DNA from 4 places in the Agrobacterium sp. GW821-FHT14E08 genome. Region 4 is predicted to be linked to each of the others. Evidence: riboswitches for the same ligand, from Rfam matches in the RefSeq annotation. Region 4 holds a riboswitch; each other region holds the start of a gene.

Region 1 (3,856 bases), on a different contig from region 4:
GCCAATCATCGGCGGCATCGTGCTCGGCCTCATCATTTTCATTCTGTCAAAGACCCGCAAGAAACCCATGGTCGACCCGATCGAGGCGAATGCGCTGCATGGCGGCCGCCTGTCGCTCACGGACAGCATCATCGTCTGCGTGCAGAACATTGTGTCCAACGGTTTCGGCGCGTCCGTGGGGCTTGAGGCCGGTTATACGCAGATTGCCAGCGGTGTCGCCTCCAAGATCGGCATCAAGCTGAAGCTGCGGCGAGGGGACATGCGAATCCTCGTCGGCTGCGGTGCAGCGGGGGCGATAGCGGCGGCCTTCAACGCACCTTTGACCGGGGCATTCTACGCCATCGAACTCATCATCGGCACCTATACGGTCGTGACGCTTGCCCCGCTCATCGTCTCGGCGCTGGTGGCGACGACCGTCATAGGGGTTATAGGCGGCCATGGCCTCTCAATCGATATCGTCGATGCCAGCCGCGTGACGCCCGCCGACTACGTACCCGCCATCTTTCTTGGCGTCGTATGCGCGGCGATTGGCATCGCGCTCATGCAAACAGTGTCCTTCATCGAGGAGACTGCGCGCAAAAGTGCTATTCCAGGCTGGCTTCGTCCAGCCATTGGCGGCGTGGCTGTGGGCGCCCTTGCGTTGATATCACCGCAGGTGCTTTCGAGCGGACATGGGGCGCTGCATCTCAACATCGATGCCGAACTGACGATCTACGGGCTGGCGGGGCTGTTTCTGCTGAAAGCGGCGGCCAGCGCCGTTTCCATCGGTTCGAATTTCCGCGGTGGCCTGTTCTTCGCCTCGTTGTTCATGGGATCGCTGCTCGGCAAGATTTTCGCGCTCTGCGCCCCCTATATCGGTTATGGGGCGACAGCGCCCATCGTCTATGCCGTGATCGGCATGAGCGCCTTTGCCGCCGCCATCATCGGCGGTCCGCTGACGATGACGTTTCTGGCGCTGGAACTGACCGGAGACTTCCAGATCACGGCTCTGGTGCTTGCCGCCGTCATCACCACCTCGCTCGTGGTGCGCACGACCTTCGGTTACTCCTTCGCCACCTGGCGCTTTCACCTCAGAGGCGAAAGCATTCGCAGCGCCCATGACATTGGCTGGATCCGCGACCTGACCGTGGGCAAGATGATGCGCGCCGATATTCGCAAGGCCAATGTCAGCATGGGGCTTCCGGCCTTCAAGGAGAAGTTTCCACTGGGTTCGACGCAGCGTGTGATCATGACGCATGATGACGGGCGCTATGCCGGCATCGTCCTCGTGCCGGAAATCTACGCCGACCCGATGGATCGCGACCCGAGCAAGATCAGCCTCGAAACCTATCTGCACTACAAGAATGACGTGCTGCTGCCGACGATGAATGCGCGGCAGGCGGCAGCCGCTTTCGATGCCACGGAAAGCGAAGCGCTGGTTGTCGTCAACGACAAGATAGAAAACCGCCCGGTTGGCCTGCTGACGGAGAGCCACACGCTCAGGCGCTACAGTGAAGAGCTTGAATTGCGACGCCGCGAGGCCTCCGGTGAATTATAAATTACTTTATGTTTTTTGTTTTAAGTATTGATATAATTATATATTTTATTGATTATATCTTCCGTTTTATTTTTGGTTTCCGCGCAGTGACGGCTGTGGGTGAGCCAATTCGGTACCACATCGTAAAACATGGGGTTGACCAGCAAATAAAACTGCGTTTATGTAACTTTATAACGTAACAATCGATTGGACGAAGGAGACTTGCGTAGCGTGTTCACTTGCGGCGCAGGCGGTTGACAGCGGCCTGCGGCAGTGTAGGTTCGCTCCGTCATGGTTCTTCCGTCACCCGGTGGAAGCTAAGAGGGAATCCGGTGAAGACCCGGAGCTGTCCCGCAACTGTAAGCGGTGAGCCAATCGCCCACGATGTCACTGGCAGAAATGCCGGGAAGACGGGTGAGGTGGCTTTGACCCGCAAGCCAGGAGACCTGCCTGACATATTGTAATTCCGTGGTCGGGGGGTGCCATGGGAATGATGGCTGTTTCCGGCATTGATGCCGGAGGCCCGTCATTTTCGTCGCCGCCTCGTGAATGAGGCATTGTGACAACCGAGATCCAACCAACCTATCGAGAGCCCTCTCAGCCCGACGCCGTGCTGCTTGTCGCCAAATCGGCTTTCGCGGCGGCGCCGCATCAGGACATGCAGCGTCTTGCGGCGCTGGCGGGGCAGCTGTGCGGCGCGAGAACCGTTCGCATCGCATTCACCGAGCAGGGCACGCCGTCCTTGCGCGAAGCGCTCGGCGCGCTCATCGATGAGGGTTTCGGCAATCTCCTTCTCGTGCCGCTCATGTTGCCATTGGAGCCGAGCTTTCAAAACTGGCTGACCAAGACCCTGAAACGATGGCGGGCAGCGGACCCACGCCCCTGGCCCTCGCTGTCGATAACTGCGAGCCCGACCGCAAGCAGCCTGATGACGCTTCTTATCGAAGACCTTGCCGAAACGGCGAAGGAACTCGATCTTTCACCGTCGGTGCGCCCGGCAGGCGAGGGGTCGCTGGTGCCTGCGCAAAAGCGCCGTGTGCTCGTCTGTCAGGGTGCCCCGTGCAATTCAGCCGGTGCGGACGCCATCTGGGGGCATCTGCGCAACCAGCAGGAACGGCTGAAACTCAGGGTCACGGGCGACGGCACCATGACGGCCAAATCGACCTGTCTCGGCCCCTGTAACCTTGCGCCGGTCATGCAGGTCTTTCCTGAGGGTACCTATTATGGCGGCGTCACCGAAGAGGCCGTCGATCGTATCGTTGCCGAACACCTGCTTGGTGGTCGTATCGTCGAGGACTTCGCCTATCACCCGACCGGCCGCAAACAGCGGCTGCGCAATCTTTCCGAATAGCATGAGAGGAAACAAAATGCCGATAAAGAGCTTTTCGCGTCTGGCAGCAGCCGGGCTCGCGGCTTTCATCACAGGCGTGGCGGCCGATGCGCTTGCCACCGAACCCTTGCGCGTCGGCGCCACCTACATCACAAGTGGCCTTGATCCCGCAAAGGGCTCCAATGGCTGGGCTCTTGTCAGTCATGGAGTGGGCCAGAACCTCTTTACCGTCGACAAAGAGGGCCGGCTTGTGCCGGACCTTGCCGAGAAAGCGGAACGTACCGGCGATTTGACCTGGACAGTGACGCTGAAACCGGACCGGACCTTCTCCGATGGTTCTGCCGTAACGGCAGCAGCCCTTGCGGCCGGATTTGAGCATACTTTCGCAACCAACAAGGCGGCGCTTGCGACAGGTGGAAAGCTTGGCTTCAAGGCAGTCGATGCACTGACGCTCGATATCACGACGGAGAAACCGGTGTCCTTCCTGCAGGCGCTATTTGCGGAGTGGCCGCTCGTCGCCTATACGCCGGCCGCCGATGGAAGCGCTCTCTTCACCGGGCCGTATCAGATTGCGGATTTCAAGGCAGATACATCGCTGAAACTCGCGCCGAATGCCAATTTCGCCGATGCGGCTTCCCGCTCCCCGGTCGATTTCCGCAGGTTCGGTGACGCGCAAAGCATGACACTTGCGCTGGAGGCTGGCGAATTGGACCTCGCCTTCGGACTGCCCTCGGAAGTCGTGAAACGGCTGGAAACCAATCCGGCCCTGACGATCAAGTCCTTCCCGGTCGGTTATCAATATCTCGCCTTCCTCAATACGAAGCGGCCGATTACCACCGACATCAAAGTGCGGGAGGCGCTGGACCTGACTTTCGATCGCAAGGAGCTGGCTGCCGCGATCAATGGCGGTGAGCCGGCCACCGGCGCTTATGCCGCCTATTTCCCCTTCGCTGGAAAGCAGCCGCGGCCGACCGACATCAAGAAGGCCGAAGCGCTTCTTGATGACGCCG
Region 2 (3,856 bases), on a different contig from region 4:
TTCCCCATTGCGTCCAACGCCTCGCCGCTCGATTTCCGCGCCCAGGCGGAGCAATGCCAGAAAATGTGTCCGGGAACTGAGACGGAGCTTTATTTCCACTCCATGACGGATCAGGAAACCGCCGATATGGTGTCTGCCGAAACCGGCAAACCCTACAAGGATCTGCCGACCGCCTTCGCCTACAGGAATGCCTCGGCAAAGGCGCCGGGCTGCGCCTGCAACATGGCCGCCTATCACGAAGAAATGCAAAAGCAGGAAGAGGCCGCCCGGCCGGAAGCCGAAAAACCCTATTCCGGCATCACCACCATCCCATCACCGCAAGGCGACAAGGCTCCGAAACCCGCGGAGCAGCAGCAGGCCGCAAAGCCGCCGGAACAACCGGTTCCCGAACGCGACTACGACCCGAACGACAGCAGGATCCGCGTCATCGGCCCGAAATTCCTGCCCGACCAGACAGGCCGGATCGACCTCAAAAACCCGGCGTTGAAGGGCATACAGCCGCAGCAATAGAGGCGCCGCGATGTTTTAAGCCGGGTGGCAACCGCAATCGGATAGCGCCGCATCCCTGCGGGATCGTCGCCTTGCAGAGGGGCAACATCGTCTATCAGGGAACCAGCTATGGCGTCGATGCGGCCGTTGCCAGCCCCACAAACGGCCGGCTCGCCACCATCGGCGCGATCTACAACCTTCCCTCACCGGTGGGAGCAGCCGTTGCGGCACTCAACATGAATGTCACGAAATCGGGGGTGACGACGAACATCACCAATGGCGTCGTTTCCGGCTTTTACGATGTGCAGCAGCCGAACATGCGCAACCAGATCGGCATATCACCCCGCCGCGCCGGCGAGGTTTTCAGCCAGCCGGGCGATAGCGGCAGCGCCGTGATCGACACGGCGGGCAACAACGTCGTCGGGCTGTTTTGGGGCGCAAGCGCCCAGGGCACGATCAGCCTCGCCAGCCCCATCCACCCCATCCTCAATCTTTTCAACTGCACCGTCGTCTGACGATGAAAAACGCCTGACAGATGGAAAACCACCCTTTCCGAACGCTCATTCGGGAAGGGTGACCCCAAAGCGAAAGCCGCTCACCCACCCCACCGGTTGCGGAACACCAGCTCCTCCAGTGGCACACGCTGCCGCCAGCCCTTCACCGCCAGTTCCGGCTCGGTGTAAAGCGCATCGACGCGGCCGAGGCACAGCCAGGCCACGATTTCGATATGGTCGGGAATGCCCAGAATGGTGCGAATGTCGCTGTCGTGGAAAATGCTGACCCAGCCGACACCGATGCCTTCGGCACGCGCCGCAAGCCAGAGATTCTGGATCGCGCAGACGGTGGAATAGACATCCGTGCGCGGATTATGGGTGCGGCCCAGCACCACCTTGCCGCCACGCGTCGGATCGCAGGTGACGCAGATGCTCAGCGGCGCCTTGCGGATGCCTTCAAGCTTGAGACTACGGTAGAGCGTCTGCTGCTCGCCCGTAAACATCGCCGCCGCCTCCTCATTGGCGCGGCTGAAGGCCACAAAGGCGGCCTGCCTCACGGCGCCATCGGTAACGAGCGTGAAATTCCACGGCTGCATGAAGCCGACGGAGGGAGCGGAATGCGCAGCCCGCAGCAGGCGCTGCACCACCTCCTCCGGCAAAGGATCGGGCAGGAACTGGTCACGCACGTCACGGCGGCTTTCAATGGCGCGGTAGATCGCCTCGCGTTCCTCGCTGGAAAACGGCCGGGCGGGTGAAAGCGCGTGATCGAACGGATCGGCTTGCAATGAACCGGTGGCGGACGGATCAATCGGCATCGTTTATCCCCAACAATGCGGGCGCGGCTGTGCTGAAACCATACCGGTTTTCGCCTGCACGACACGCCTCTTCAACAACCTGCCGCCGTCCACGCGGTTCAGTCTATCCCGTCAGGCCGGTCTTCTGACTCGGCTTCATCCGCCCTTTTCGCCTTCCCGAACTGCTTCAGTGGCTTGTGAAAAGGGCATCCGCCTCACAGCGCTGGGCACGTTCCGGTCTTTCACCGGATTCCCGATTCTCCCGCCGCAACCGGCGGGCACCTGACGTAGAAAGCTATGAGCAAGAAGGCTTGCGAAGGCAAGTGTCTTGCAGGACCGTGCGGCAATGTGACCATGGCACACCGTCGTACCCGCCTTGAGCAACATCCAGACAACCCAAGTCTCTGGGCTGAAAAGAGGCCTTTCGACGCGCAGACGCGCATCGGCTGGATGCCGGATCAAGTCCGGCATGACGGAAGAAGAATAGATCACGCCACAGGGAAATACCTAACATAGGCGAACTCATCCCCATCCGGTGACCAGTTGGGTGAGTTCATCGTGCCCTGCCCGCCAAAAAGCTCGAACAGTGTTTCGGCATTGCCGCCATCCATATCCATCAGCCGCACCCGCACATCGAGGTCACGCGGATGGTCGAAGACATCGCCGTCATAGGAGACGAACACCACCTTGTCACCTTTCGGAGACGGATGCGGAAACCAGTCGCCATAGGAACTGTCGGTGATCCGCTCGACGGCTGAACCATCCACCCGCACGCGCCAGATCTGCATCAGCCCCGTGCGGCTGGAATTGAAATAGACCCACTCGCCGTCTGGCGAATAATCCGGCCCGTCATTGCGGCCCTCGCCATGGGTCAGCCGCGTCTCGACGCCGCTTGCTATATCCATCGAATAGATATCGAAGACCTGATCGCGAATGCCGCAATAGGCAAAACTTTTCCCGTCCGGAGCCCATCCGTGCCAGTAGGAAGGAAGGTTCTTCGTCATCAGCCGTGGCGCGCCGCCCGCCGAGGGCATGAGGTAGATGGCGCTCTTGCCAAATTCCACCTTGTCGGAAATGGCGTAAAGCGATCCATCCGGCGAAATACCGTGATCATTGTTGCAGAGCGTCGCAAAGCCGGTATCGACCCTCTCCGGCGACGCATCACCGGCAAGGGACAGGCGGTAAAGCAGCCCTTCGCTGTTCAGCAGCAGGTATTTTCCATCCGGCGACCAGTTCGGCGCTTCGAATAGATCAGGCGTCTGCCACACCACCCGCATCTGCCGGGTGCGGATGTTGAAGATTTCGATGGAGCTGCGCATTCTGCCTCCCGGGCGTGTCCGTGTTCTCGCTCAAAGCGCCCGGCAATGCAGACATTCCGTTTGCATCCGCCATCGCCATGATTATGATCCTAGGGCGGCAGGCACCGTCCTGCAAATTCAAACCGGAAAAAACGCCAGCGCTCCGGCACCGTCCGTGACCCTTGCCGTTTCTCCCAGATCCGAGGTTCCGCGATGAATACCATCGCCGATCACCGCATCCGCTTCGGGCGGATCGCCGCAATGCTTCCTGTCAAAAACATCGAAAAGGCCCATGATTTTTATGTCGGTGTTCTAGGCTTCGAAAAAACCTTCGAAAACGGCAATCCTGTCGGTTTCATGATCCTCAAACAGGGCCATGCCGAGCTGCACCTGACATTGCAGCCCAGCCACAAGGCAGCGCCCTTCAATGTGGCGCATATGATGGTGAGCGATGTCGATGCGCTGCATGCGCTCTGCAAGAGCCAGGGCTTGCGCATCATCAAGGGCCTGCAGGACAAGGATTACGGCCTGCGCGCCTTTGTGTTTGAAGACCCCGATGGCAATCGCATCGATGTGGGGCAGGCTATTTGAGATGAGTGGGCGGCGCGGGGTTTTCTCCGCGCCGCTTGTTTAAACACGAAGGTTCGTTGTGGACCGAGCGCATGCCCCTTGTTTCTTCTCCCCGCCGGGGAGAAGTCCGCGGCAGCGGGATGAGGGGGCAAGGGCAGTGAGTTACGGCAACGTTGCCCCTTCATCCGACCCTTCGGGCCACCTTCTCCCC
Region 3 (3,856 bases), on a different contig from region 4:
AACCCTCTCCGGCGGCCAGCGTCAGGGTGTGGCCGTGGCGCGTGCAGCGGCCTTCGGCTCCAAGGTCGTCATTCTTGACGAGCCAACGGCGGCGCTTGGCGTCAAGGAAAGCCGGCGTGTTCTGGAGCTTATTCTGGATGTGCGCTCGCGCGGCCTGCCGATCGTCCTCATCTCGCATAACATGCCGCATGTCTTCGAGGTCGCGGATCGCATCCATATCCACCGGCTCGGCAAGCGCCTGTGCGTCATCAATCCGAAGGACTATTCCATGTCGGATGCTGTCGCCTTCATGACGGGCGCCAAGGAAGCGCCGAAGGAAACGCTTGCCGCATGACGCTGAAGCTTGAAACGATCGCCGAAGACGTTCTTCGGCGGGCAGAAGGTAAATCCCGTTTTATTGTCGCCATTGCCGGTCCCCCTGGGGCCGGCAAATCCACGCTGGCGGATGCCCTTTGTGATACTTTGCTCGCACGGGGCGAAACGGCCGCCGTCCTGCCCATGGATGGCTTCCATATGGACAATGGCATCCTTGAAGAGCGGGGGCTGCTGCCGCGAAAAGGCGCGCCGGAAACATTCGACGTGCGCGGTTTTCTCGATATCGTCTCCGCCGTCCGCAAAGGCGGGCAGGAGGTGCTTGTTCCGGTTTTCGACCGCTCCTGTGAAATCGCCATAGCGTCTGCCCGGGCGATTGCGCCGGAAACACGCTTTATCCTCGCTGAAGGCAATTATCTGCTGCTGGACGAGGCGCCATGGACAACTCTTTCCAAAAGCTTCGACCTCACCATTTTTGTAGGGCCGTCCGTCGATGTGCTGGAGGAGAGGCTGCGGAAAAGGTGGCAGGGCTATGGTCTCGACGAGGCTGAGATCCACGCCAAACTTTTCGAAAACGATCTTCCGAACGGAAAAAGGGTGATCGAAAACGCCCGTCCCGCCGATATCCGCATCGATATCTGGGAATAGATTAACGCTTTTCTCTGTTTGGACGGCGGCACGCATGTGCCGTTAAGCCTTTGTTGACCATGTGTTGAATCTTTTTGATCCACAGGGTGGGGCTTTTGTGTGTCTATTTATTGACGCGAAAATTTCCTCATATACTATATGTGGTGTTCGAGGTTCTTCCGATTCGCAAGGATTGGGAGCTAAGACGGGAATTCGGTGCGTAACGCCATTATGGCGGAGCAAGGCCGAAACTGCCCCCGCAACTGTAAGCGGTGAGCATCGTTCCGATTTGGGTCACTGGGGTCAAAAGCTCCGGGAAGGCCGGAATAGATGTTGTGACCCGCAAGTCAGGAGACCTGCCTTGAGCGCAAACGTCCACGGGCGGGGTGTCCGGAGGAAGGTGTATGACGCAAATGATTTGCGTGCGCCCTTTTCTGCCCCCTCCAGAACTAGCTTCGGGGTGAAGTCATGCCAGTGCATTTGTTTGAGTTGCTGCGCTCGTCGGCGTAGAGAGTGATTTTACGCGGCTAAAAGCCGCGCGCGCCCACCCTAATGACAGATCCATCGCCGCCCGATTGCGATTGCAATCGGCAATGTTGAGCCGTGTCCGAAACCGGTTTCGAGAGAGGAAATTATGACCGTCACCGTTTACAGCAAGCCCGCCTGCGTCCAATGCACCGCAACCTATCGCGCCCTCGACCGCATCGGCGTCCCTTACGAGATCATCGATATCTCCGAAGATACGGATGCGCTCGATCACGTCCGCGGTCTCGGTTACATGCAGGTTCCCGTGGTCGTCGCCGGTGAGCGCCATTGGGCGGGTTTCCGGCCGGATATGATCGGCTCGATCAGCTGAGGCGGCGGGCGATGGGCCTGATCGTCTATTATTCCAGCCGCTCTGAAAACACCCATCGTTTCCTTCTGAAACTGGGACGGCGTCTGTTTCGCCTGCCGCTCGGCGCGGAGGAAGATGTTCCCCATGTGTCCGAGCCCTATGTGCTGGTCACCCCCACCTATGGGGGCGGCGGCACCAAAGGGGCCGTGCCAAAGCCGGTCATCCGGTTTTTGAACGAGCCCTCCAACCGAAATCTCATTCGCGGCGTCATCGCGGCGGGAAACACGAATTTTGGCGCAGCTTTCGCATCCGCCGGAGATATCGTCTCGCGCAAATGCGCGGTGCCGTTTCTCTATCGCTTCGAGCTTCTCGGCACGGAGGAAGATGTCGCCAACGTCAAACATGGATTGGAACGATTTTGGACACGCTGACCTCGAGCGCCATGCGCAAGGACGCCAAACAGCCGGTAGCTGCAAGCCAGAAACCGGTTGATACGGGACTGGACTACCACGCGCTGAACGCGATGCTGAACCTTTACGATGAGAACGGAAAGATCCAGCTCGACAAGGATCGGCTGGCCGCCCGGCAATATTTCCTCCAGCACGTCAACCAGAACACGGTGTTTTTCCATAACCTCAGGGAAAAGCTCGATTATCTGGTGACGGAGGGATATTACGAACAGGAGGTACTGGACCAGTATTCCTTCAATTTCGTCCGTGACCTCTATGACGAGGCCTATGCCCGGAAGTTCCGCTTCCCCACCTTTCTCGGCGCTTTCAAATATTACACCTCCTACACGCTGAAGACATTCGACGGAAAACGTTATCTGGAGCGTTACGAGGATCGCGTCTGCATGGTGGCGCTGGCCCTTGCGCGTGGCGATGAACAGCTTGCCCGCGATCTGGTCGATGAAATCATTTCAGGCCGCTTCCAGCCGGCAACGCCGACATTCCTCAACGCCGGCAAGAAGAGCCGCGGTGAACTGGTCTCGTGTTTTCTGCTGCGTGTGGAAGACAATATGGAGAGCATCGGCCGCTCCATCAATTCGGCCCTGCAGCTTTCCAAGCGCGGTGGTGGTGTGGCGCTGTCCCTGACCAATATTCGCGAATTCGGAGCGCCGATCAAACAGATCGAAAACCAGTCTTCCGGCGTCATTCCTGTCATGAAGCTATTGGAAGACAGCTTTTCCTATGCCAACCAGCTCGGCGCGCGCCAGGGTGCCGGCGCGGTCTATCTGCATGCCCACCACCCGGATATCATGCGCTTCCTCGATACCAAGCGCGAAAATGCCGACGAGAAAATCCGCATCAAGACCCTGTCGCTCGGCGTGGTGATCCCCGATATCACCTTCGAACTCGCCCGCAACAATGAGGATATGTACCTGTTCTCGCCCTATGATGTGGAGCGTGTCTATGGCGTGCCGTTGACCGAGATTTCGGTCAGCGAAAAATATCATGAAATGGTCGCCGATAGCCGCATCCGCAAGAAGAAGATCAAGGCGCGCGAATTCTTCCAGGTGATCGCCGAAATCCAGTTCGAGAGCGGTTACCCCTACATCATGTTCGAGGATACGGTGAACCGCGCCAATCCGGTCGCGGGCCGTATCAGCATGAGCAATCTCTGCTCGGAAATCCTGCAGGTCAGCGAAGCGAGCGAGTTCAACGCCGATCTGTCCTATAGCCATATGGGTAAGGATATTTCCTGCAATCTCGGCTCACTTAACATCGCCTCGGCGATGGACTCCGCCGATTTCGGCAAGACCATCGAGACATCCATCCGGGCGCTGACGGCCGTGTCGGACATGAGCCACATTTCCTCCGTTCCTTCGGTGGAAAAGGGCAATGATGCCAGCCACGCCATCGGGCTTGGCCAGATGAACCTTCACGGTTATCTGGCGCGTGAGCGCATCTTCTACGGTTCCGAAGAAGGCGTCGATTTCACCAATATCTATTTCTACACCGTCACCTACCACGCCATCCGCGCCAGCAACCGGCTGGCCGTGGAAAGGGGTCAGAGCTTCAGGGGCTTTGAGAACTCCAAATATGCCTCGGGCGACTATTTCGACAAATATACCGACCGGGA
Region 4 (3,856 bases):
GCCACCAACGCCGCCGTTTCGGTTTTCCGCTGCGGCCGGTCTGGGCCGAATATTTTCTGGTGGCGCTCGGCTGCCTCATCGTTATCGGTTTCGTGGCGGTAGTGAACAGCTATCCCTGGCCGGTCAACATCGCCCGCAACTATGCCGATGCCAATGGCATAACCTGGCCTGAAGGCGGTCTGTTCATTTCGCACGGCATCGCCATTCCGGTGCTGATGGCTCTTGCCGTCGGTGCGGTCATGACCTTCATCGCCACAAGGCTGCGCTTCGGCCGTTATGTCTTCGCCATCGGCGGCAATCCGGAAGCGGCGGAACTCGCCGGCATCAAGACCCGCTGGGTCACGGTGAAGATATTCACGCTGATGGGCGTTCTGTGCGCCATCGCCGCGGCCATCTCGACCGCCCGCCTCAATGCCGCCACCAATGCCCAGGGCGAGCTCGACGAGCTTTACACCATCGCGGCGGCCGTCATCGGCGGCACTTCGCTTGCCGGCGGTGTCGGAACCATAGCGGGCGCGATGCTCGGCGCGCTCGTCATGCAATCGCTGCAATCCGGCATGGTGCTGGTGGGCATCGATACGCCCTTCCAGCGCATCGTCGTCGGTGTGGTTCTGGTCGTCGCCGTCTGGCTCGACACCATCTACCGCGCCCGCGCCAAGTAAGAACCGAGGAGAACTCCTATGACGGACCAAGTCACGCCCCTCGTGGAAATGCGCAATATTTCCATTTCCTTCGGCGGTATCCATGCGGTGGAAAACGCATCTGTCGATCTTTTCCCCGGTGAGGTGGTTGCCCTTCTCGGCCATAATGGCGCGGGCAAATCGACGCTTATCAAAATCCTGTCGGGCGCATACCGGCGTGATGGCGGCGATATTCTCATCAATGGCGAGGATGCGGATATCCGCAATCCCCGCGACGCCAAGAAATACGGCATTGAAACCATCTACCAGACGCTGGCCGTGGCCGATAATGTCGATGCGGCCGCCAATCTCTATCTCGGTCGTGAGCTGAAGACGAAATGGGGCACACTTGACGATGTCGCCATGGAAGCCTCGGCCCGCGAGGTGATGGGGCGTCTCAACCCCAATTTCCGGCGGTTCAAGGAGCCGGTGAAGGCGTTGTCCGGCGGCCAGCGACAGTCCGTCGCCATTGCCCGCGCCATTCTGTTCGATGCCCGCATCCTCATCATGGACGAGCCGACGGCCGCACTCGGGCCGCAGGAAACGGCGCAGGTGGGCGATCTCGTCAAGGAGCTGAAACGGCAGGGCATCGGCATCTTCCTCATCAGCCATGATATTCACGACGTCTTCGATCTGGCCGACAGGGTCTTCGTAATGAAGAACGGCAAGGTGGTGGGCCATGCCCGGACAGAGGATGTCACCAAGGACGAGGTTCTCGGCATGATCATTCTGGGCAAGGTGCCGCCCGGTGCGGTGCCGGGGCCGGGTGCGGTCGCGCTCTGAGTTCATAGAAATAAAGATATAAAGATTTCTTTATGTCTATTGACATCGTGACGCCCGTGGTGAGAAATGCGGGTGTCATGGTTCTCCGGGCCTGATATTTCAATCCCGGAGCTAAGAGGGAATCCGGTGCGCCGTTTTATCGGCAAGACCGGAGCTGCCCCCGCAACTGTAAGCGGCGAGCCTTTGTCCATCCACGTCACTGGGGTGAAAGCCCCGGGAAGACGGACAAAGGCGACGACCCGTAAGCCAGGAGACCTGCCAGGACAAAATAACGTCCACGGGCGGGGTGTCCCGGTGGTTGCTGCAATGGTCCGGCAAAGGCCGGGCCTGCACGCGTCCGCTTTACCCATGCCCCCACAACCAAATGGGGTATGACAATGCCAAACAAGACCATTCCAGTCGCATCGCTCGGTTTTCCGAGGATCGGACGCCATCGTGAACTGAAGTTCGCGCTTGAAGGCTTCTGGTCCGGAAAGATTTCCGAGACGGAACTGCGCGAAACCGCCACCCGGCTGCGCGCCGAAAATTGGGCGCTTCAGCGTGAGAAGGGGATCACCCACATCCCCTCCAACGATTTTTCCTTCTACGATCATGTCCTCGATACGGCCGTGATGGTGGGCGCCATTCCATCCCTCTACGGATGGACGGACGGAGAGGTTCCCCTGTCGACCTATTTCGCCATGGCGCGCGGCAGCGAGAGCGAAGGCCATGCAGGTTGCGGCCATGCGCATGGACATTCCCATCACGCACAGGGTGTTCCGGCGCTGGAAATGACCAAATGGTTCGACACCAATTATCACTACATGGTGCCGGAGATTTCAGAGGATCAGCATTTCGTGCTCACCTCACAAAAGCCCGTTGACCACTTCCTTGAGGCGAAGGCGCTCGGCATCCACACGCGTCCAGTCATTCTCGGCCCGGTCACGTTCCTGAAACTTGCCAAGGCACGTGGGACAGCGTTCAAGCCGCTCGATCTGCTGGCAAGGCTGCTGCCGGTCTATGAAGAACTGCTGCGCCGGCTGCGGGCTGCCGGCGCGGACTGGGTGCAGATCGACGAACCGGTTGCCGCTCTGGACCTTTCCGAGGGTGAACGCCATGCGCTTACCGTGAGCTATCAGGCTTTGTCGAAAGCCGCGCCGGATCTGAAAATCCTCGTCGCGACCTATTTCGGTGGTCTTGAGGATAATCTGGAGGCTGTCGCAGCGCTTCCGGTCGCGGGTCTTCATATTGATCTGGTGCGTGCGCCGGGTGAGTTTGAGGTGGTGCTGAAGGCTTTGCCCGCAAGCCGTGTCCTGTCGCTCGGCGTCATCGACGGTCGCAACATCTGGCGCGCAGATCTCGCCGCGATCATCGACCGGTTGGAAACCGCCATTGCCGAACGCGGCGTGGAGGCGTTTCAAATCGCGTCGTCCTGCTCGCTGTTGCATGTTCCGGTCGATCTCGAACTGGAGACCGGCCTCGATGCCGATCTGAAAAGCTGGCTGTCCTTCGCCACCCAGAAACTCGGCGAACTTGCCACGCTCGGCAGGGCGCTTGGCGAGGGCAGGGCCGCAGTCGCGGTGGAGCTGGCGGCTGCCTCCGGGGCCGTCGCCGCACGTGCATCCTCGCCAAAGGTAACGGACCCCGCCGTGCAGAACCGTATCGCGATGATTGCTGAGGCCGACAAGAAGCGGGCGAGCGCATTTGCCGAGCGGCAGAAGGTGCAGTCGCAGGCTATTGCGCTGCCGCTTTTCCCGACAACCACCATCGGCTCCTTCCCGCAGACGCCGGAGGTGCGAAAGGCCCGCTCTGCAAATTCGAAGGGCGCGCTGACCGATGCGCAATATGAAAAATTCCTGCAGAAGGAAACCGAAGCGACCATCCGCTGGCAGGAGGAAATCGGCCTCGACGTCCTCGTTCACGGCGAGTTCGAGCGCAATGACATGGTGCAATATTTCGGCGAGCAGCTTTCCGGTTTCGCCTTTACCCAGCATGCGTGGGTGCAGAGCTACGGCTCGCGTTACGTGCGCCCGCCGATCATTTTCGGCGATGTGTCGCGACCGAGGCCGATGACGGTCCGCTGGTGGGAATATTCCCAGTCACTGACCGAAAAGCCGGTCAAGGGCATGTTGACGGGACCGGTGACGATCCTCAACTGGTCCTTCGTTCGCGATGATATCGCCAGAAGCCTGACCTGCCGGCAGATCGCGCTCGCCATCCGCGACGAGGTCAATGATCTCGAGGCAGCCGGGGCGAAGATGATCCAGATCGATGAGGCGGCGCTGCGTGAGGGCCTGCCGCTTCGGCATCGGGACTGGCAGGATTATCTCGACTGGGCGGTGGAATCCTTCCGTATTTGCTCAAGCGGTGTTGAGGACCGGACGCAGGTTCACACCCATATGTGCTATTCGGAG

Evidence for each region. A riboswitch is a leader RNA that binds a small molecule or an ion and turns the genes downstream of it on or off. The one in region 4 is predicted to bind cobalamin.
Region 1: it holds a riboswitch for cobalamin, as region 4 does, so the genes downstream of both, AC1ROR_RS04520 ((2Fe-2S) ferredoxin domain-containing protein) here and metE (5-methyltetrahydropteroyltriglutamate--homocysteine S-methyltransferase) in region 4, are expected to answer to the same signal.
Region 2: it holds a riboswitch for cobalamin, as region 4 does, so the genes downstream of both, bluB (5,6-dimethylbenzimidazole synthase) here and metE (5-methyltetrahydropteroyltriglutamate--homocysteine S-methyltransferase) in region 4, are expected to answer to the same signal.
Region 3: it holds a riboswitch for cobalamin, as region 4 does, so the genes downstream of both, nrdH (glutaredoxin-like protein NrdH) here and metE (5-methyltetrahydropteroyltriglutamate--homocysteine S-methyltransferase) in region 4, are expected to answer to the same signal.

Annotation. Positions count from the first base shown of each region.
Region 1 covers NZ_JBXAPJ010000001.1:919,751-923,606, reverse strand. Annotated here, with positions in the region: gene AC1ROR_RS04525 (chloride channel protein) at 1-1,537, shown strand, start outside; cobalamin riboswitch at 1,791-1,984, shown strand; gene AC1ROR_RS04520 ((2Fe-2S) ferredoxin domain-containing protein) at 2,076-2,867, shown strand; gene AC1ROR_RS04515 (ABC transporter substrate-binding protein) at 2,884-3,856, shown strand, end outside.
Region 2 covers NZ_JBXAPJ010000001.1:1,133,429-1,137,284, forward strand. Annotated here, with positions in the region: gene AC1ROR_RS05590 (DUF2865 domain-containing protein) at 1-510, shown strand, start outside; gene AC1ROR_RS05595 (chymotrypsin family serine protease) at 582-1,004, shown strand; gene bluB (5,6-dimethylbenzimidazole synthase) at 1,085-1,798, opposite strand; cobalamin riboswitch at 1,896-2,078, opposite strand; gene AC1ROR_RS05605 (TolB family protein) at 2,266-3,096, opposite strand; gene AC1ROR_RS05610 (glyoxalase superfamily protein) at 3,289-3,666, shown strand.
Region 3 covers NZ_JBXAPJ010000002.1:822,360-826,215, reverse strand. Annotated here, with positions in the region: gene AC1ROR_RS12740 (ATP-binding cassette domain-containing protein) at 1-334, shown strand, start outside; gene AC1ROR_RS12735 (nucleoside triphosphate hydrolase) at 331-960, shown strand; cobalamin riboswitch at 1,094-1,317, shown strand; gene nrdH (glutaredoxin-like protein NrdH) at 1,574-1,795, shown strand; gene nrdI (class Ib ribonucleoside-diphosphate reductase assembly flavoprotein NrdI) at 1,807-2,205, shown strand; gene nrdE (class 1b ribonucleoside-diphosphate reductase subunit alpha) at 2,217-3,856, shown strand, end outside.
Region 4 covers NZ_JBXAPJ010000003.1:346,077-349,932, forward strand. Annotated here, with positions in the region: gene AC1ROR_RS14325 (sugar ABC transporter permease) at 1-662, shown strand, start outside; gene AC1ROR_RS14330 (ATP-binding cassette domain-containing protein) at 681-1,463, shown strand; cobalamin riboswitch at 1,525-1,740, shown strand; gene metE (5-methyltetrahydropteroyltriglutamate--homocysteine S-methyltransferase) at 1,841-3,856, shown strand, end outside.